2 regions of the Sphingomonas sp. CV7422 genome follow, and region 1 is predicted to be linked to the other one. Evidence: riboswitches for the same ligand, from Rfam matches in the RefSeq annotation. Region 1 holds a riboswitch; the other holds the start of a gene.
The links. Region 1 has a riboswitch for thiamine pyrophosphate ahead of PBN85_RS02590 (TonB-dependent receptor). Riboswitches for the same ligand answer to the same signal wherever they lie in the genome.
Positions count from the first base shown of each region.

Region 2: it holds a riboswitch for thiamine pyrophosphate, as region 1 does, so the genes downstream of both, thiC (phosphomethylpyrimidine synthase ThiC) here and PBN85_RS02590 (TonB-dependent receptor) in region 1, are expected to answer to the same signal.

Region 1 is NZ_CP115900.1:531,719-541,452, reverse strand. It holds gene PBN85_RS02600 (TonB-dependent receptor domain-containing protein) at 1-892, shown strand, start outside; gene PBN85_RS02595 (hypothetical protein) at 933-1,904, opposite strand; TPP riboswitch at 2,167-2,276, shown strand; gene PBN85_RS02590 (TonB-dependent receptor) at 2,307-4,604, shown strand; gene PBN85_RS02585 (phosphotransferase enzyme family protein) at 4,649-5,743, shown strand; gene pnuC (nicotinamide riboside transporter PnuC) at 5,740-6,315, shown strand; gene PBN85_RS02575 (exonuclease domain-containing protein) at 6,242-6,877, opposite strand; gene PBN85_RS02570 (rod shape-determining protein) at 7,039-8,082, shown strand; gene PBN85_RS02565 (MFS transporter) at 8,201-9,481, opposite strand; gene PBN85_RS02560 (YnfA family protein) at 9,682-9,734, shown strand, end outside.
Region 2 is NZ_CP115900.1:89,038-98,771, forward strand. It holds gene thiC (phosphomethylpyrimidine synthase ThiC) at 152-2,008, opposite strand; TPP riboswitch at 2,047-2,156, opposite strand; gene PBN85_RS00480 (ferritin-like domain-containing protein) at 2,186-3,190, opposite strand; gene PBN85_RS00485 (ferritin-like domain-containing protein) at 3,228-4,304, opposite strand; gene PBN85_RS00490 (ferritin-like domain-containing protein) at 4,530-5,579, opposite strand; gene PBN85_RS00495 (ferritin-like domain-containing protein) at 5,594-6,622, opposite strand; gene PBN85_RS00500 (sigma-70 family RNA polymerase sigma factor) at 6,828-7,406, shown strand; gene PBN85_RS00505 (anti-sigma factor) at 7,393-8,100, shown strand; gene PBN85_RS00510 (MipA/OmpV family protein) at 8,101-8,946, opposite strand; gene PBN85_RS00515 (DUF2141 domain-containing protein) at 9,034-9,441, opposite strand; gene PBN85_RS00520 (sterol desaturase family protein) at 9,389-9,734, opposite strand, start outside.

The DNA.
Region 1 (9,734 bases):
CAGCGCGAGCGGCGGCCAGTTCGCCTCGAACGCGACGGTGCGGACCAATTGCATCGCCAACGGCGTCCCCGCCGGCGGCAGCTATGCCGAGCCGCAGGGCGGCCAGTTGCCGGTGCTGACCGGCGGCAATCCCGACCTGCGTCCGGAGACCGCGCGGACCCTGCTGTTCGGCGGCGTCTACAGCCCGCGCTGGGCGCGCGGCGGCACGCTCTCGGCGCTCAGCCTCGAGGTCAATTATTACGACATCAAGGTGGAGGGCGCGATCGCCTCGATCCCGGCGCAGGTGCTGCTCAGCCGCTGCGCCGAGACCGGCGATGCGCTGAGCTGCGCGGCGATCCGGCGCGCGCCGAGCGGCATCGTCACCGCGATCAACGGCCTGCTGCTCAACACCGGCGGCGTCCGCACCCGCGGCATCGACGCGACGCTGACGATCCGTTCGGGCGAGACCGGCGCGGGTCGCTTCGGCCTCTATGTCTCGGGCAATTACCTGCTCAAATATGCCGAGAGCACGCCGGCGACCGGCGGCTTCACCACCACCGACTATGTCGGCACCGAGCGCGGCTCCCCCGACCAGACCTATCCGCATTTCAAGGGCCTCGGCACGATCGACTGGTCGATCGGCCCGGTCACCGCGAGCATCACCGCCCGCTATATCGACAATGTCCAGGAGATTTCCGCCGACAACGAGCTGAAGAGCCGCCTCTACGGCGACGCCCAGCTCCAGTTCCGCCCGCGCTGGCTGGACTCGCGCTTCGCCTTCACCTTCGGCGTCAACAACGTCTTCGACAAGGACCCGCCGGCCTGCTTCAGCTGCAGCCTCAACAATTACGACCCGACCACCTACGACATCCCCGGCCGCTTCGGCTATCTGCGCCTGTCCTACGGACTGTAAGGGGTGGCGTGCCGGGGCGCTGGCCCCGGCACGTTGTATGTTATTGCAGGCGGCCGGTGAGGAGAGCTGCGTCGAAGCCACCGTCGGCCAGCTTGAAGCTGACCAAGAGCGCGATCTCCTTGGCACCCTGGCCGTAGAGGCGACCGATAAAGGTGCCCGTAATTTTGCCATCCTGGCTTTTAAGCGTCCCCGATATGCGGGCACTGCCATCCTTCGTTCCGGTTATCGTAAATGGCACCGAACCCGAACCGTCTTTCACGACGAGAGGAATATTTCCCGATACAGTCCCTGTAGCGCAATCAACTGTCAACGCTTGGGCAGCCACCTGATCCTTTGCGTTGTTTTGTTCCGCTATCAGCGCGGAATACGTCAACGTTCCGGTGGTTGGAATTTCGATTGGATTGGTCGGCGAACCAATGATGAGCAGGCGCGCGACCTTGTCATCGTTGAACTGCGCTTCGGCGAAACTTTCGTACTTGGAGAGACCGTCCGGCAAACCGAGCAGCACGTAACCGCCCGAAGCGTTAAACTCCAACTTGCGCCGTACGGAAAACGTGCCGTTACCCGCCGAGTAGGTACCTTTCCCCGGCAGGTCGGTGCTGTCAGCCAAGGTGACCGTCCCGCCCTGCGTGGTATAGGTCGTCACCCCCGTTTCCGACGAAGACAAAGCAATCGCGACAAATTTCCCAGCAGAAAGATTGATATCCATTCGGTCATAGCCGGTGAAGCTTCGATCCTTCGTAAAATCGGCCGCCTTTTCGTAGGTGTATACGCGAGCTGTCGGCGCAGGAGTAGGCGTCGGCGCCGGAGTGGGCGTCGGGGCCGGAGTAGGCGCCGGCGTCGGGGCGGGAGTGGGTGCCGGGGTCGGCGCGGGCGTGCTGCCTGTTGTCACCGGTACCGGCGCCGAACCGCCCTTGCCATCCGAGCCGCATCCGCTCGTCGCCAGGACCAGCACCATCGCCGTCATCAAACGCCGCTTCATTACGCACTCCATCAGATCGGGCGCGCCCATCGCTCACCCTAACTCATTTATAGAAGCGCGGCTGTCCGAATTACCCAAGGTAGGCGATATAGAATCTGCTATATGCTTACTGCTTACAATATCCGACTTTTTTGATTTGCCGCGCCGCACCGGAATATGATCGATCGTTATTTTCTTTGCTTCGATATTGTTACAAGTCCGACTTATTATTCTGTAATACAGAACTTTACCTAACCACGCACCAAACCCACCGCTCAACCCCCTATCGCCCTCCCGCCAAAGCCGCTAAGCCACGCCCTCCCCGGGGGGCCGCTGACGTGTGGCTGAGAGGTGGGCAGCAGCCCACGACCCGCTGAACCTGATCCGGGTGATACCGGCGTAGGGAGGGTGCGCGGTCCGCCGTCGTTCCTCCGGATGACGTGGATGCGAACGATGTCGGCTGATCTGCCTTATGCTCCCTTCGCGCTGCGGCGTGCGCTGCCGCCGCTCACGCTGGCGCTCGCCGCGGTCGCCGCCCCCGCCGCGGCGCAGACGAGCGAGACCACCGATATCCGCGTGATCGGCCGCGCCGATCCCGCCGGGCTGCTGCCGGATCAGGAGACGCCGCGCGCCGAAAGCGCGATCTCCGCCGATTACATCGTCAAACAGGCCCCGACGCTCAACGCCTTCCAGCTCGTCGCGCTGCTCCCTGGCGCGACCGTCGCGTCGAGCGATCCCTATGGCCTGTCGACCAGTTCGAGTCTGACGCTGCGCGGACTTGGCCAGGACGAGATCGGCGTGCTGATGGAAGGCGCGCCGCAGAACGACATCGGTTATTATTACGCCTATCCGGCGCAATTCGCCGATCCCGGCAATCTGCGGCGGATCGGACTCGCCCAAGGATCGGTCGATATCGACTCGCCGACGCTCGGCGGCGCAGGCGGGCTGCTGTCGCTGGCGCTCGACGATCCCAAGGCGCGGCCGCAGGCGCTCGTCGACCTGTCGCTCGGCAGCTATGCGGCACGGCGCGCCTTCGCCCGCGTCGACAGCGGCGCGATCGCCGGCACCGGGCTCAAGGCCTTCCTGTCCTATTCCTACACCCGCGCCGACAATTGGCGCGGCGCCGGCTATGACGTTCGCCAGCATGTCGACGCCAAGCTGCTCAACGAATGGGGCGACAATCGCGCCAGCCTCGCGCTGTCGTACAATGACGCCAACAGCTCGACCTATCCGAGCCCGACGCTCGCCGACTGGCAGGCGCAGGGACGCGGCTTCAATTATGCGAGCCGCTACACGCCGGGCGCGACCGATTATTGGAAGCTCTATCGCGCGCCGTTCCGCAACCTCTACGCCTCCGCGCCGGTCCACCTCAGGCTCGGCGAGGCGCTGAGCTTCGACAGCACCAGCTACGCGCAATGGGGCTATGGCAACTCGCCTTATGGGACGCAGCTGACCAGCGAGGGCAATTTCCTCGGCGACGAGGCGCTCGGCGCGATCACGCTGCCCGGCGCGGTCGACGGCGTCGCCACCGTGCTCGGCAATTACACCGGTGACCAGTTCCGCGGCGGCAGCGTCGCCAAATTGGTGCTGGAGGCGGGGCGGCATCGCCTCACCGCCGGTTTGTGGTTCGACTATGGCACCGATCGCGTCACGCAATCCTATACCAGCCTCAACCCCGACGGTACGCCGACCGACCGCTGGGGCTATCGCGCCAAGGCGATCCGCACCGCCGACGGCCGGTTGCTCGCGTACGAGAACCAGCGCACCGTCACCGTCACCAAGAGCGCCTTCGTCGCCGACCGGATCGCGCTGACGCCGCGGCTGACGCTGGAGCTCGGCATCAAGGGTGTCGACGTGCTGCGCAACGGCCGCAACTATCTGCCCGGCCCGCAGTCGAGCGTGCGGCTCGACAGCTTCGCCGCGCTGCCGCGCGCCGCGCTCCACTTCGATCTCGACGACCGGCAGCAGCTGTTCGCCAACGTCACCACCAATTTCCGCACGCCGAACGAGTTCACGCTCTACGACAGCTATGCGGGCGGCGTGCTGGCGGCGCAGGGGACGGACGCGCTCAAGAACGAATATGCCGTGTCCGAGGAGCTCGGCTATCGCTTCATCGGCGCGAACCTGTCGGCGTCGGTCACCGGCTTCCACTACACGTTCCGCAACCGCCAGCTCGCGACGATCGTCCAATCGGGCGGTGCGCAGGTCAATACGACGCTCAACGCCGGCGGCCAGACCTCTTATGGCGTCGATGCCGAGGTCGATTACCGCCCCGCCGCCGGGGTCAGCCTGTACGTCTCGGGCGAATACCTCCATGCGCGGATCGACGACGACCTGCCGGTCGACGGCGACCTGCTGCCGACGCGCGGCAAGCATGCGGTGTCGAGCCCGACGGTACAGGTCGGCGCGGGCGGCATCTATGACGACGGCCGTCTGTTCGGCAGCATCGCCGGCAAATATCTCGCCCGCCAATATGCCACCTTCCTGAACGACGAGAGCATTCCGGGCTATGCGACGCTCGACCTGTCGATCGGCGTGCATCTCGCCGACTGGCTCGACGGCAAGCGCACCGATCTGCGCGTCAATGCGATCAACGTCACCGATCCGCACGTCCTGTCGGGGGTGCAGGCGGTGACGACCAATGCGCGCGACACGATCGGCCGCAACGGCAGCGTCATCGCCGGCGCGGCGCCGGCCTATTACATCGGCAGCGGCGCGGCGGTGATCGCGACGATCGCGCGCGCCTTCTGACCGTGGCGCGCGCCGCCGATCCCGACGCGCATCGCGTCCACGGCATGGGCGAGGCGCTCGAAGCGCCGGTCTGGCCGCCGATCACTGCGGCGGAGGCGGCGGCGGTGATCGCGCGCTTTCCCGCCGCGGGGCGGTTCGCGGCGCTGCGCTGGCATTCGCCGCGGCCCTTCTCGGCGGCGGCGCTGATCGATACGGATCGCGGCGCACTGCTGCTCAAGCGGCATCACCGCAGCATCCGCAGCGTCGCCGCACTTGCCGAAGAGCATCGCTTCATCGCGCATCTCGCCGACGTCGGCCTGCCGGTGCCGCAGGCTCTGGCAAGCGACGACGGCGCGCGCGCGGTCGCGATCGACTCCTCTTGCTACGAGCTGCACGTCGCCGCACCGGGCATCGATCTGTATCGCGAGCGCCAGTCGTGGACGCCCTATCTGTCGCACGACCATGCTTATGCCGCGGGCGTGATGCTCGCCCGGCTGCACGAGGCGGCGCGCGACTATACGGCACCGCCGCGCGCCGCCGCGCCGCTGATCGCCAGCTATACCATCCTCCCGGCACCCGATCCGTTCGCCGCGGCGCGGGCCTATGTCGCGGCGCGGCCGCGGCTCGCCGCCTTTCTGGCGATTCGGCCGTGGCAGGAGCAGCTCGCCGCCGTTCTCGCGCAGCATGCCGGGGGTCTGGCCGGGCTCGCGGATCAGCCGTCGCTGTGGACGCACAACGACTGGCATCCGTCCAACCTGCTATGGACGCCGCAGGGCACGGTGCGGACGGTGATCGACTTCGGCCTCGCCGACCGCAGCTGCGCGGTGCAGGATATCGCCACCGCGATCGAGCGGATGCTGAACTGGCTCGACCTGCCGCAGACCGATGCCATCGCCGATCCCGCCGCGGTCACCGCGCTGCTCGCCGGCTATGCCGCCGTGCGGCCGCTCGGCGCGGCGGATCGCGCGACGATCGCGCGGCTGCTGCCGCTCAGTCACCTCGAATTCGCGCTGTCGGAAGCCGATTATTTCACCGCGGTGGTCGCCGATCCCGCCGCCGCCGCGCTGGCGTGGGACGGATATGCGATCGGCCATGTCGGCTGGTTCGCGACGCCGCCGGGACGCGCCCTGCTCGCGACGATCCGCGGGACGGGCGGATGAGCCCGCTCGAGATCGTCGCGGTCGTCGTCAGCTTCGCGGGCATCTGGCTGACCGCGCGGCGGCGGATGCTGTGCTGGCCGGTCAACCTGCTCGCCTGCGCGCTCTACGCCAAGCTGTTCCTCGACGTGCGGCTCTATGCCGACATGGTGTTGCAGGGCGCGTTCGGCATCGCGATCCTCTACGGCTGGCTCGCCTGGCTGCGCGGCGTGCGCGACAGCGGCGTGGTGGCGGTGGCGCCGCTGCCCGCGCGGCAGGCGGTCGCCGGCCTCGCCATCGGCGCGATCGCCGCCGCGTCGGTCGGCTGGCTGACCAGTCGCTACACCGATGCCGCGCTGCCGTGGATGGACGCGACGCTGAGCAGCTTCAGCCTCGTCGCGCAATATTGGACCGCGCGCCGCCATGCAGAAAGCTGGCTGCTGTGGATCATCGTCGACGTCACCTATGTCGGCATGTTCATCGTCAAGGCCCTGTGGCTGACCGCCGGCCTCTATGCGGCGATCACGCTGCTGGCGGTTCTCGGCTATCGCCAGTGGCGGCGGGGGGCGCGGCGCGGGCGGCACGCGCCCGCCTGACCGGCGGCGCGAGCCAGTCGGCGAGCGACAGGCCGGTCTGCTCGATCGCGTGCAGCATCACCCAGCCGGCGGCGCGCGCATCGCTCAGCGCATCATGGTGGCGGTGCGGGATGCCGAGGAACCGCGCCAGCCCGCCGAGCTTGTGATTGGGCAGATCGGGCCAGGCGCGTCGCGCCACCCGCACGCTGTCGAGCCAGGTCGTCGCGATCTCCGGCAGCGCATGCACCCGGCACGCCGCGGCGAGCGCGCCCTTGTCGAACGACGAATGCGCGACGGTGACGCGCCCGGCCAGATGGCGGCCGATCGCGGCATGGACATGCGCGAAGGTCGGCCGGCCGATGACGTGATGCGCGGCGATGCCGTGGATTCGCGTGTTGATCGGGTGGAAATCGTCGCACGGATCGAGCAACGTCTCGTAGCTGAACAGCTCGCCGCCGTCGCGAAAGCCGACGATGCCGATCTGGCAGATGCTGCTCACCCGCGCGCAGGCGGTCTCGACGTCGATGACGACGAAGTCGCATGCGGCCGCGTCGTTGCCGGCGGGAGGGGAAGGGGCAGCCACGATCCCCGGCGATCTACGCCCCCGGCACGAGCGCGGCAAGCTGCGGCTATGTCCTTCTGAAACCATCCGTCCGTCGCGGCAGGCCGATGGGCGCAACACTGGTTGACGCTGCCCGGTGCAGGCCCAATGCGGCGGGTCTCTCCTGCTGACGAGGTATTCCCCTGCGCCTGTCCCTGCCCTTCGGCTTCGCCTCCCACGACATGGCGATCGACCTTGGCACCGTGAACACGTTGGTGTTCGTCGCCGGCCGCGGCATGGTGCTCGACGAACCCTCGGTGGTGGCGATCGAGACGCGAAACGGCGTGCCCAAGGTGCTCGCGGTCGGCGCCGACGCCAAATTGATGATGGGCAAGACGCCGCAGGGCGTCGAGACGATCCGCCCCTTGCGCGACGGCGTCATCGCCGACATCGACGTCGCCGAGCAGATGATCAAGCATTTCATCCGCAAGGTGCACGGCGACAGCGGCCGGCGGATGCGCAGCCCGCGGCTGGTGATCTGCGTCCCCGCCAATTCGACGCAGGTCGAGCGGCGCGCGATCCGTCAGGCGGCGACCAGCGCCGGCGCCGCCAAGGTGTCGCTGATCGAGGAGTCGCTCGCCGCGGCGATCGGCGCCGGGCTGCCGATCACTGCCCCGGTCGGCTTTCTCGTCGTCGACATCGGCGGCGGCACCACCGAGGCGGCGGTGCTGTCGCTTGGCGGGCTCGCCTACAGCAATTCGGTGCGCGTCGGCGGCGACAAGCTCGACGAGGCGATTGCCTCGCACATCCGCCGCAAGCACAATCTGATGATCGGCGAGGCGACCGCCGAGCGGATCAAGCAGCAGATCGGCGCCGCCTGCCGCCCGGCGGACGGCAACGACCTGCAGATGCGCGTCCGCGGCCGCGATCTCACCAACGGCATCCCCAAGGAGATCGGCATCGGCCAGAGCGAGATCGCCGATGCGATCGCCGACCTCGTCGCGCAGATCGTCGAGGTGGTGATGAAGACGCTCGAACAGATCGAGCCCGAGCTCGCCGCCGATATCGTCGAACAGGGGATCGTGCTGACCGGCGGCGGCGCGCTGCTGCGGCGGCTCGACGAGACGCTGAGTCGCGCCACCGGCCTGCCGGTGACGGTCGCCGAATCGCCGCTGCTCTGCGTCGCGCTGGGTGCCGGCCGGGCGCTCGAGGACGATGCCCTGAAGGGGGTGCTGCACGACCTCTAGGCGGCGGGCAAAAAAAGAGGGCCGCCGAAGCGGCCCCGAGAATCCTGTTGGGGAGGATGCCTAACGGCATGATTGGTCTGACCTATTCATCAGCCGTCGTCAAATATAAAATGAACTTTCATGAAGGGGCGGATGCGACGGTCTCCGGAACCCTAAGCGGGGCGGGCGATCGCCGCCTGCCCCGGACCAGCCAGAGCACGCCGCCGCAGCCCAGCGCCGGCAGCAGCCAGGCGATCGTCGCGACCATTCCCGGCGTCGCGCCGCACCGCGGGCAGGCCGCCGCGGCGACGACGAGCGCGAGCAGCGCATGGCCCAGCCCGCCGCTTGCCTTGATGACGGCGAGGAAGACGCCGACCGGCAGCGCCTCGTCCATCACCCCCTCGCCCGCGCCGCGATGCACCGCGATCGCCAGCATCGCCCAGATCGCCATGTTCATCCCCGCCTGCGCGATGCCGATCAGCGTCAGCCCGATGACGTCGACGTCCGCACCCAGCGTGGCAGCGAGCATCGCGAGCGCGACGAGCATCGCACCATGCGCCAGCACCAGCAGCGCCTGCGGACGCCGCCAGCGTGCGGCGATCATCCACACCGGCAGCGACAGCGCCTGCGCGAGCGCGATCGTCGCCAGCGCCGGTCCCGCCCATTGCGCGCCGCCGCGCGTCGCCTCGCCGGTGAAGGCGAGCGCCCGCACGAACAGCGGCACCAGCCCCGATTGCAGCGGCAGCAGGCAGAGCAGCCGCCGGAACGGCGGGTTGCGCCACAGGTCGCCGATCACCGCCGCAGCGCTGCGCCGCTCGCCGCCGGGCGTCGGCGGCACCGGCAGCCGTCGCGTCGCGACCACGGCGACCAGCAGCGTACCGGCATAGAGCGCACCGCCGATCATCGCCGCCGCGGCGATCGTCGCCGCGCGCGCGGCCGGCGGCGCGGTCAGGATCGCGGCGGTCGCCAGCCCGACCAGCCCGACCCCGCCGGCACTGCAGATCAGCCGCATCCCCGACACGCCCGCCGCGATGCGCGGATCGGCGGCAAAGCGGACGATCAGCGTATTGTGCCCGATGTCGCAGAGCGCGAAGCCGGCGCGGCACAGCATTACCGCGAGCGCGATCGGCCACGACCCGTCGGCCGGCGGCAGCGTGAAGATCAGCCAGAAGCTGATCGCGCACAGCGGACTGCCGATCAGCACCAGCCGGCGCAACGCGCCGACATGGCCGGAGCGATCGGTCAGGAAGGCGACACCGACATCCGCCGCGCCGTCCCACAGCATCACCGCGCCCAGCAGCCCGCCCGCCGCGAGCGGCGCCACCCCGGCGATCCGCACCAGATAATAGAGCAGGAAGGTATCGAACACGGTGAGCACGACGCTCTTGCCGAGATTGCCGAGGCTATAGCCGAGCTGCATCGAAACGGCGGGCCGCCCGGGCGATAGGAGTGGGGCGCTGGCCATGGCGCGGCGAGCCTAGCGCGCATTGCTTGCACTTCCGCGACACGGGCGCGACGCGAGGCGGCAGCGGCGCGCGCACCATCACGCCTCGCCGTCGCGGTGCCGTCGACGGACGCCCGCGCGTCCCCATTCCCGCCGCGACCTGTTATGGGCTGGCGATGACGCTCGTCCTCTACGCCGCCGCCGCGCTTGCCGAGATCGCCGGCTGCTT
Region 2 (9,734 bases), 440 kb from region 1:
GCACGTCCGTCATCCCGATCGATGCGGGAAGATTAAACCGTCACCTGCATCGATCAAGTCCGATCAACTATGTCCCTGATGCACAATAGATCTGTCTGCGGGACGCAAGCAGGCAGCAATCGTCTCGGCTCAGTTCGAACAATAAAAGTCTTTATTCCACCGGTACATAGACCTCGCCACCCTGCGCGCGGAACTGCTCGCTCATCGCCGTCATGCCGGCCTCCGCCTCCGCGGCGGCGACGAAGCTTGCCACCGGCGCGTTCTGCTTCGCCGCGAAGTCCCTCACCTCCTGCGTGATCTTCATCGAGCAGAATTTCGGCCCGCACATCGAACAGAAATGCGCGGTCTTCGCGCCCTCGGCCGGCAGCGTCTGGTCGTGGAACGATTCGGCGGTGTCGGGATCGAGCGACAGGTTGAACTGGTCGCGCCAGCGGAAGTCGAAGCGTGCGCGGCTCAAGGCGTCGTCGCGCAGCTGTGCGGCGGGATGCCCCTTGGCGAGATCGGCGGCATGGGCGGCGAGCTTGTAGGTGACGACGCCGGTCTTGACGTCGTCGCGATCGGGCAGGCCGAGATGTTCCTTGGGCGTGACGTAACAGAGCATCGCACAGCCGAACCAGCCGATCATCGCCGCGCCGATGCCGCTGGTGATATGGTCGTAGCCCGGTGCGATATCGGTGGTCAGCGGCCCGAGCGTGTAGAAGGGCGCCTCGCCGCACGCCTCCAGCTGCTTGTCCATGTTCTGCTTGATCTTGTGCATCGGCACATGGCCCGGCCCCTCGATCATCACCTGCACGTCCTGCGCCCAGGCGCGGTGGGTCAGTTCGCCGAGCGTATGGAGTTCGGCGAATTGCGCCTCGTCATTGGCATCGGCGATCGCCCCGGGGCGCAGGCCGTCGCCGAGCGAATAGGCGATGTCATAGGCCTTCATGATCTCGGTGATTTCGTCGAACCGCTCGTAGAGGAACGATTCCTTGTGATGCGCGAGGCACCATTTCGCCATGATGCTGCCACCGCGGCTGACGATGCCGGTGACGCGCTTGGCGGTCATCGGCACATAGGCGAGGCGCACGCCGGCATGGATGGTGAAATAGTCGACGCCCTGCTCGGCCTGTTCGATCAGCGTGTCGCGGAATACCTCCCAGGTCAGGTCCTCGGCGATGCCGCCGACCTTCTCGAGCGCCTGATAGATGGGCACGGTACCGATCGGCACGGGGCTGTTGCGGATTATCCATTCGCGCGTGTCGTGGATGTTGCGGCCGGTGGACAGGTCCATCACCGTGTCGGCGCCCCAGCGCGTCGCCCAGACCAGTTTGTCGACCTCCGCCGCGACGTCGCTCGCCACTGCCGAATTGCCGATGTTGGCGTTGATCTTGACCAGGAAGTTGCGGCCGATCGCCATCGGCTCGCTTTCCGGGTGGTTGATGTTGGACGGGATGATCGCGCGGCCGCGCGCGACCTCGTCGCGGACGAACTCGGGCGTGACGAAATCGGGGATCGCCGCGCCGAAGCTCTCGCCGTCGCGGACGTACTGCGCCAGCCGCTCGCGGCCGAGATTCTCGCGCGTCGCGACATATTCCATCTCGGGCGTGACGATGCCGCGCCGGGCATAATGCATCTGGCTGACATTGTGGCCCGCCTTGGCGCGCAGCGGACGGGTCAGGCCGGCGCGCGGGAATTGAGCGACGCCGCCCGACCGGTCGGGGCCGAGCTGGCCATTGTCCTCCGGGCGGATCGCGCGACCGTCATAGGCCTCGACGTCGCCACGCTCGGCGATCCATGCCGCCCGGCGCGGCGGCAGGCCGGCCATGATGTCGATCGTCGCGGTCGGATCGGTATAGGGACCGGAGGTGTCGTAGACGCGCAGCGGCGGCTCGCCCGAGGCGGGGTCGAGCGCGATCTCGCGCATCGCGACGGCGAGCGGACCGACGTGGATCTTGCGCGATCCCCGAATCGCGCCGGTGGTGACGCCGATCGCATTGGTGGCGGCGGGGGCGGGTCGGTCGGCCATCTGTCTCTCTCCATGCGCGGAAAGAGAATGCGGATTTCCCGATGAAACCGCTCCCTCCCTCCGCCGGTATCAACCGGATCAGGTTCAGCGGGTCGAGGGCTGCGGCCCTCCTCTCAAGCGCTGCGTCAGCGCTCCCCCGGGGAATATGTCGTCGTTATACGCGCTTGGCGGGCGCGATCAACCGCTCGCCGCCGAGGTGCGGATATTGCCGTTGAGCCCCGCCGGGAAGAAGCCACCCGAACCCACCGCGGTCTTGTTGAGATAGACGATGTTGAGCACCTGCCCGGTCGAGCGGCTGTAGGCGACGCCGTTGCTGTCGGTCGGCACGACATTGGCGGTGGTGGTGTCGCCGATCCCCTGATCGTCGTCGCTGCTGCCGTCGAGGCTGTCGCGCGCGTCGGAGATCTTCTGCGTGTTGGCGAGGATCGTCGAGGCGCCGGCCAGCGTCTCGGCCGGGTCGACGCCCTTGCGGTAGAGCACCGAGCGGATCAGTCCGGCGTGATAGCCCTCGGTGGCGAGGATACCCGCCGCGGCTTCGAGGAACACCTTGTTGACGATCAGCGGCGAGGCGCCCTTGTAGGCGGAGACGCCGACATCCTCGAACAGATAGGCGCCGAGCAGGAAGCTGATGTCGTCGGCATAGGGATTGAAGACGTCGCTGCTGCCGATCACCCCGGCGGCGCGCGCCGCGGCGGTGAACGCGCCGTTCGCATCACCCGAGATGTTGATTGCCGGCATCGCCACCGCCGAGCTGCTCAGGATCGAGCGCAGGAAGGTGACGTGCGCGACCTCGTCATTGGCGATCTCGCGCGCATATTGCGCCACGATCGGGTCCTGGAACGGCACCAGCGCGCCGCCGGTGACGCTGCCGAGCGTGCCGACGCCGCTGACGATGCCGCTGGTCAGCCCCTGGCCGAACGCCGCCCAGCTGTAGAAGCTCGCCTCGAGATATTCGAGGTTGAGCGCGAAGTTGAGCACGTCGGCATCGGCGGCGAGCGTCGGCGTCGTCGCGGTCGGCGTCGGTGTCGGCGTACCGCTGCCGCTATCGCCGCCGCAGGCCGCGAGCAGCGAGAGCGCGCCCGCCGAGGCGGCGGCGCCGCCGGCGTAACGCAGGAAGTTGCGCCGTTCGGCGCGGCGATCGGCGATCGCGTCGAGGATCGTGTCGGTCGGAAGGTCGGTCATCGGGGCTACCCCTGCAAGCGTTCGGATTCGGGCGGGATCAGGAGGCGACCGCCGCCTTGATGGTGCCGTTGAGGCCGGCGGGGAAGAAACCGCCCGCGCTCGCCGCCGCGGCGTTGAGATAGACGATGTTAAGCACCTGATTGGGGGTGCGGGTGTAGACGATGCTGTTGGCGTCGGTGGGGACGATGTTCGACACCGCATAGGTGGGCGTCGGCGTCGCGGTCGCGGTCGGCGTGGGAGTCGGCGTCGCGGTCGCCGTCGCGGTGGGGGTCGGCGTCGGCGTCGCCTGGCCCGGCGCGACGGTGGTGCCGGGGGTGATCCCCTGGTCGATGTCGGTCCCGCCGTCGAGGCTGTCGCGCGCGTCGGAGATCGCGCTGGCGCTGGCGATCAGCGCCGATCCGCTCGCCGATCCGCGCCGGAACAGCTCGCCGCGGATCGTCGCGGCATGATAGGCCTCGACCGCGAGAATACCCGCCGCCGCTTCGACATAGGTGGTGGTGAGGAGCGGCGCCGCGCCCTTGTAGGCGGTGACGCCGACGTCCTCGAACAGATAGGCGGCGAGCAGGAAGGCATCCTCGCTCGCATAGGGATTGAAGCTGTCGCCGCTGTTGATCAGCTTGGCGGCGAGCGCGGCGGCGGAGAAGGCGCTGGTCGGGCTCACCGACAGATCGAGCGCCGGTTGCGCGACGGCGGCGCTGCCGAGCGCGGTGCGCAGATAGGTGACGTGCGCGAGCTCGTCCGCGGCGATCTCGCGGGCGTAGCGGGCGAGCACCGAATCGGTGAAGGTCACCGCGCGCGCGCCGCTGAAATTGGCGGCGCCCTGCGTGCCGGCACCGGTCAGCAGGTTGGCGGCGATGCCGGCGCCGCCGGTCGCATAGGCATAGAATTGCGCCTCGAGATATTCGAGGTTGAGCGCGAAATTGAGGATGTCGGCATCGGCATAGGTGGTGGTCTGCGCCTCGGCCGATCCCGCCATGGTCAGCGCCGAAACGCCGGCGGTGACCGCCATCGCACCCATCGCGGTGCGGAAGAAGTCGCGGCGTTCGGTGCGGCGCTGGACGCGGGCGTCGAACGCGGCGGCGATCGCGCTGTCGGTATCGGTCTGGGCGGTCATTACTCGGGATCTCCCCACGCGCGGGCGGCGCAGCCGTCGCCCCTGGATGGCTTGCCGTTCCGCATCCCGCCGGAGGCGTCAAGCCCATCGCGGCGGAAAACGCCCATGATGCGACGGAAGCGGCACCCGCGGGAAACGAAAATCCTCCCCCGGTCGCAAGACCGAGGGAGGACCCGTGCGCCGGCCGGCCGGGAAGGGGCAGTCGACCGGCCGCGGACCGACCCGTCAGCCGAGGCCGACGGTGTAGTTGGGATCGGGATTGTTGGTGCCCGCCGGGAAGAAACCGCCGCGGGTGCGGTTGCTGCCACTGACGTTCAGATAGGCGATATTGTGCACCTGCTGGACGCTGCGGCTGTAGGCGATGGCGTTGGCATCGGTCGGGACGATGTTCGAGATCGCATTCGCCTGGCCGATATTGGTGCCGGCGATCCCCTGATCGTCGTCGCCGTTGGTGCCGGTGCTGGTGCCGTCGAGCAGATCGCGCGCGTCCGAGATCTTGGTGGTCGCGGTGATGATATCGGCGTTGGTGATGCCGCGCGTGTAGAGGATCGAGCGGACCAGCCCGGCGTGATAGGCCTCCGCCGCCAGGATCCCTGCCGCCGCGTCGAGATAGGTCGCCGAGATCACCGGCGACGCCCCCTTGTAGGCGGTGACGCCGATATCCTCGAAGATATAGGCGCCGAGCAGGAAGTTGGTCGGGCTGGCATAGGGATCGAACAGCCCGGTCGACCCGACCACCCCGGCGGCGCGCGCCGCCGCGGTGAACGCGCCGGTCGACGTGCCCGACAGGTCGATCGCCGGCTGCGCCACCGCGGCGACACCAAGAGCCGTGCGCAGGAAGGTGACGTGCGCGATCTCGTCCTGGGCGATCTCACGCGCATATTGGCCGATCAGCGGATCGCCGCTGAAATCGACCGCGCGCGGATAACCGGCGCCCGAGCCGGTCACCACCGCGCCGGGCGTCCCCGTGCCGGTCAGCAGCGAGGCCGACAGGCCGACGCCGAATGCGGCGTAACTGTAGAATTGCGCTTCGAGATATTCGAGGTTTAGCGCGAAGTTGAGCACCGCCGCATCGGTGCTGACCGAGGTCGCGGTCGGCGTCGGCGTGGGTGTCGGGGCCGGCGAGGGATTGTTGTCGTCGTTGCAGCCGGCGAGCAGCGCGAGGCCACCCGCTGCGGCGACGCTGGTGGCGGCGGTCTTCATGAAGGCGCGACGCGCGGCGCGACGGGCGACGGCAGCCTCGACGATGGCGAGGACGGAAGTTTCGTGTGTCATAGATCCACCCCTGCTCAGTTCGCGGCGCTGCTGCGCAGCCCGCTGTTTCCGTTGTTGATGCCGTTCGGGAAGAAGCCGCCCGCCGTCACCGATTTCGGATTCAGATAGACGATGTTGAGCACCTGCGCCGGGGTCCGGCTGAACGCGAGACCGTTGCTGTCGAGCGGCACGATGTTCGACACGGTGCCGGCGCTGCTGCTGCTCGTGGTCAGCCCCTGGTCGAGGTCGCTCGAACCGTCGACCGAATCGCGCAGGTTGGAGATGGCGTTCGCCGCGGTGATGTCGCTCTGCGCGGTGCTGATCGCCGGTGTCGCGATACCGCGGGCGTAAAGCGCGCCGCGGACGATCGCGGCATGATAGGCCTCGACCGCGAGGATGCCGGCGGCCGCCTCCAGATAGGTCTTGTTGTTAATCAAGGCGCCGGCCGCACCCTTGTAGGCGGTGACGCCGACGTCCTCGAAGACATAGGCCGCGATGAGGAAGCTGTCGTCATTGGCATAGGGGTCGAACCCCGCCAGCGACGGGCTGGTGCTCGAGGCCGCCGCCGCGAAGGCGCCGCCGCTCGATCCGGAAATGTCGATCTGCGGCATCGCCGCGATCAGCGAATCGCTGGTGCCGGTGCCGCGGATCGCGGCGCGCAGGAAGGTGACGTGGGCGACCTCGTCGGCGGCGATCTCGCGCGCATAGGCGGCGATGCCGGCGTCGCTGAACTGCACCTGCCGCGCCATGCCGGTGCCGCTGCCGGTCACCACCGAACCCTGCGTGCCGACGCCGCCGGTCAGCAGGTTGTTGGGCAGGCCGACGCCATAAGCGGCATAGCTGTAGAATTGCGCTTCGAGATATTCGAGGTTGAGCGCGAAGTTGAGCACGTCGACCTCGGACACGGCGGTTTGCGCCGCGGCCTCGCCGGTGAACGACATCGCCGCCGCGCCGGCTGCGGTCACCGCGGCCAGGCCCATCGCGTTCTTGAAGAATTCGCGGCGCTCCTCGCGCCGCCGGGCGCGCGCATCGAACGCCTCGATGATCTGCTGTGTCTCGGCCATCGGTAGCAACCTCCCTCACCGTGTCACGGTCCGCCGGTTACGCTCCCACCGGAGCGGGCGGCCGTCGGTCAGATACGTCGGTGCCATCCCGAAAGATGCGGCGACTCCCGCAACAATGTGTCTTTGTGGCAAAAAACATTCGCTTCGGTATCATTTGGGTCAACGGACCATTGCCGGGCAGGCGACGGACGGTTAGCCTTCGCGCGTGTCATCCCCCGATCCCTCTTCCGCCAACGCCGCACGCGCCGCGCTGGTCGAGGCGCTGATCCGCACCGGTGATGCCGATCGCGACGCCTTCCGTTCGGTCTATCAACTCACCTCTGCGAAGCTTTTCGGCATCTGCCTACGTATCTGCGAAGACAGGCAGGGTGCGGAGGACGTGCTGCACGACGTATATCTCACCATCTGGCATCGCGCCGCCACCTATCGGCCGGAACGGGCGAGCCCGATCGCCTGGCTGGCGACGATCGCGCGCAACCGCTCGATCGACTGGCGCCGTCGCCAGACGCGGGCGCGCGCCGCCCCGGTCGAGGCCGCCGACGCGCTCGCCGATCCGGCGCGCGCGCAGGACGAGACGCTGATCGCCGACGAATTGCACGGCCGCCTGCATGGCTGCCTCGAGGCGATCGAGCCGCGCCAGCGCAGCGCGATCCGCAGCGCCTTCTTCGGCGGGCTGACCTATGCCGAGCTGGCGCTGGCGCAGGCGGTGCCGCTCGGCACGATGAAAAGCTGGGTGCGGCGTGGCTTGCTCGCGTTACGGGGGTGCCTCGATGCCGCCGCCTGACGAACCCGATATCGCCGCGGCGGAGCTCGCGCTCGGCCTGCTCGACGGCGAGGAGCGTACCGCCGCGTTGCGCCGGCTGGCGCGCGATCCGGACTTTGCCGCGGACGTGGAGCGCTGGCGCGACTGGTTCGGCGCGCTGTTCGCCGACTGGCCCGAGGTGGCGGCGCCGCAATCGCTGGCGTCGCGGATCGAGGCGTCGCTGGACGGCAAGGCGGCAACGCCCGCCAACGACAATATGGCATGGCGCCGTCTCGCGCTGGTGGCGAGCTTTGCTGCGCTGCTGCTGCTCGGCGTCACCATGTTCGAGCTGTTGCGCCCGCTACCTGCCCCGGTGCAGATCGCGGTGCGCATGCCGGCGCCGGCCCCCGCCCCCTTGCTCGCCGCGATCGCGCCGACCGGCGGCGGGGCGCCGCTCGCTGCCGCCTACGATCCCGCCCGGGCGACGGTGCGGATCACCGGCGCGCTCCCCGTCCCCGCCGGACGCTCCGCCGAGCTGTGGGCGATCCGCGGCAAGGAGGCGCCGCGCTCGCTCGGCCTGGTGGCGGGCGGGCCGACGCGGCTCGTCGTCCCCGCGGCGGCGCGGCAGGCGATCGCCGCCGATACGGTGCTGGCGATCTCGATCGAACCGGTCGGCGGCTCACCGACCGGGCTGCCGACCGGACCGGTGGTTGCGACCGGCACGCTCACCGGCTGATCAGAAGGTATAGGCGAGCCCGACCGCCCCGAGCCACTGGTTGCGCGAACCTGCGACGCTGACCAGCGGACTGTCGGCGAAGCCGTTGAGCATCCGCACATAGGTGCCGCCGGCGACGATCTTGAAGCCGTGCAGCAGGTCGCCTGTCAGCGCATAGGTATAGAGGCCGCCGAGCGAATAATTCTTCCAGCCCGACCGCGCATTGTAGGTCGGCAGTCCGCTCGCCAGCGTCTGCGTCGGCGATACCGAGAAATAGGTGGTCGCATAGCCGCGGCCGGCATGTTCGGCCGAAGCGAACAGCGCCACCGCCATCTTGGTGCTGAGCGGGGTCAGATAACTGACGCTCGGCTGCCAGATGCCGCTGTCGTGCGCGCCGGCGACGTCGTGGCGATAGCTGACCGTCGCCGCGAGTTGATCGTAATCGCTGGTGATCACGCCGGTCTTGCCGATGCCGACATAACCGCCCAGTTCGATCGCGGTATCGACCTTGCCGAGCGCGCGGACGCGGGGATCGTCGATGCTCTTGAGGCTGCTGCGGTTGAAGTTGACCACGCCGATCGGGCCGGCCTGCACGTCCCAGACCGGACCCGGCTTGTCGCGGATCAGGTCGACGCTGAACCGGTTGCCGGCGATGATGAAGCCATAGCCCTTGATCGAGCCGACCGCGCCCGGCGCCGCGGTGAAGCGATAATCGTTCGAGCCTTCGTAGTCGCTGAGATAGACGCCGCCGGCGCCGACGGTGACGGTGTCGCGGTTGAAGTCGAAATCGGTCGGCCCCGGTGCGGCGGCCTCCTGCGCCTGGGCCGGGGCGGCGGTGATGGCAGCAGCGGCGAGCGCGAGCGGCATGAGAAACTTGAGCGACACGGCTACGGCTCCAAACCTGTTACGACGGCGTAACGCGGTGAACCGCTTTTGCTATCCCTGCCCGACCGATCAGAGCATGTAATGCATCTTGATCTGTTGCTGATTTGCATCACCGGTGATCGCAAAACGCGCGGCGGCGAAGCGCGGCGCGCCGAAGCGGATCGGCGGGTTGCGCGAGAAGCCGAAGCCTTCGCGCGGGATGCCGGCGAACGTGTCGAGCTTGCGATTGCCGTTCTCGTCGTGGATCACCGCGACGGCATATTGGCCGTGCGGCAGGCCTTCGAACCGCATCGCATGCGCATCGGCGGGTACCGAGCGGGTGATCGCATCGGCATCGTCGACGCAGGCCGGGAAATTCTCCGGGTCGGCGGTCAGGCAGACGCGCAGCATGCCCTTGGCCGAGCGCATCTGGCTGACCGAGACGTCAAGCCGGGCGATCGGCGCCGCGCCCAAGACCAGCACGGCCGCCGGCACCAGCGCGGCGATCGCCGCCGCCCGCGACCTGCGCCCTGGCCCGCGCATGGCTGCGCGCGAAATCGCCGACGCCGCGATCGGTGCCGCACAGGCGATCCCAGAACCGGAAATAGAGCCCATAATTACACCCATAGAGTTCATGATGCCGCTGATGATGGCTGGCGGTGATCAACCAGCCCCCCAATGGCCCCCGCCACATGAACCGCGGGAAAACCTCCCAGCCCATATGATTGGTTACGCCCATAACCGTCATGATCATCAGCACGAAGCCCAGAGCCGAGACGTGGATCGGAATT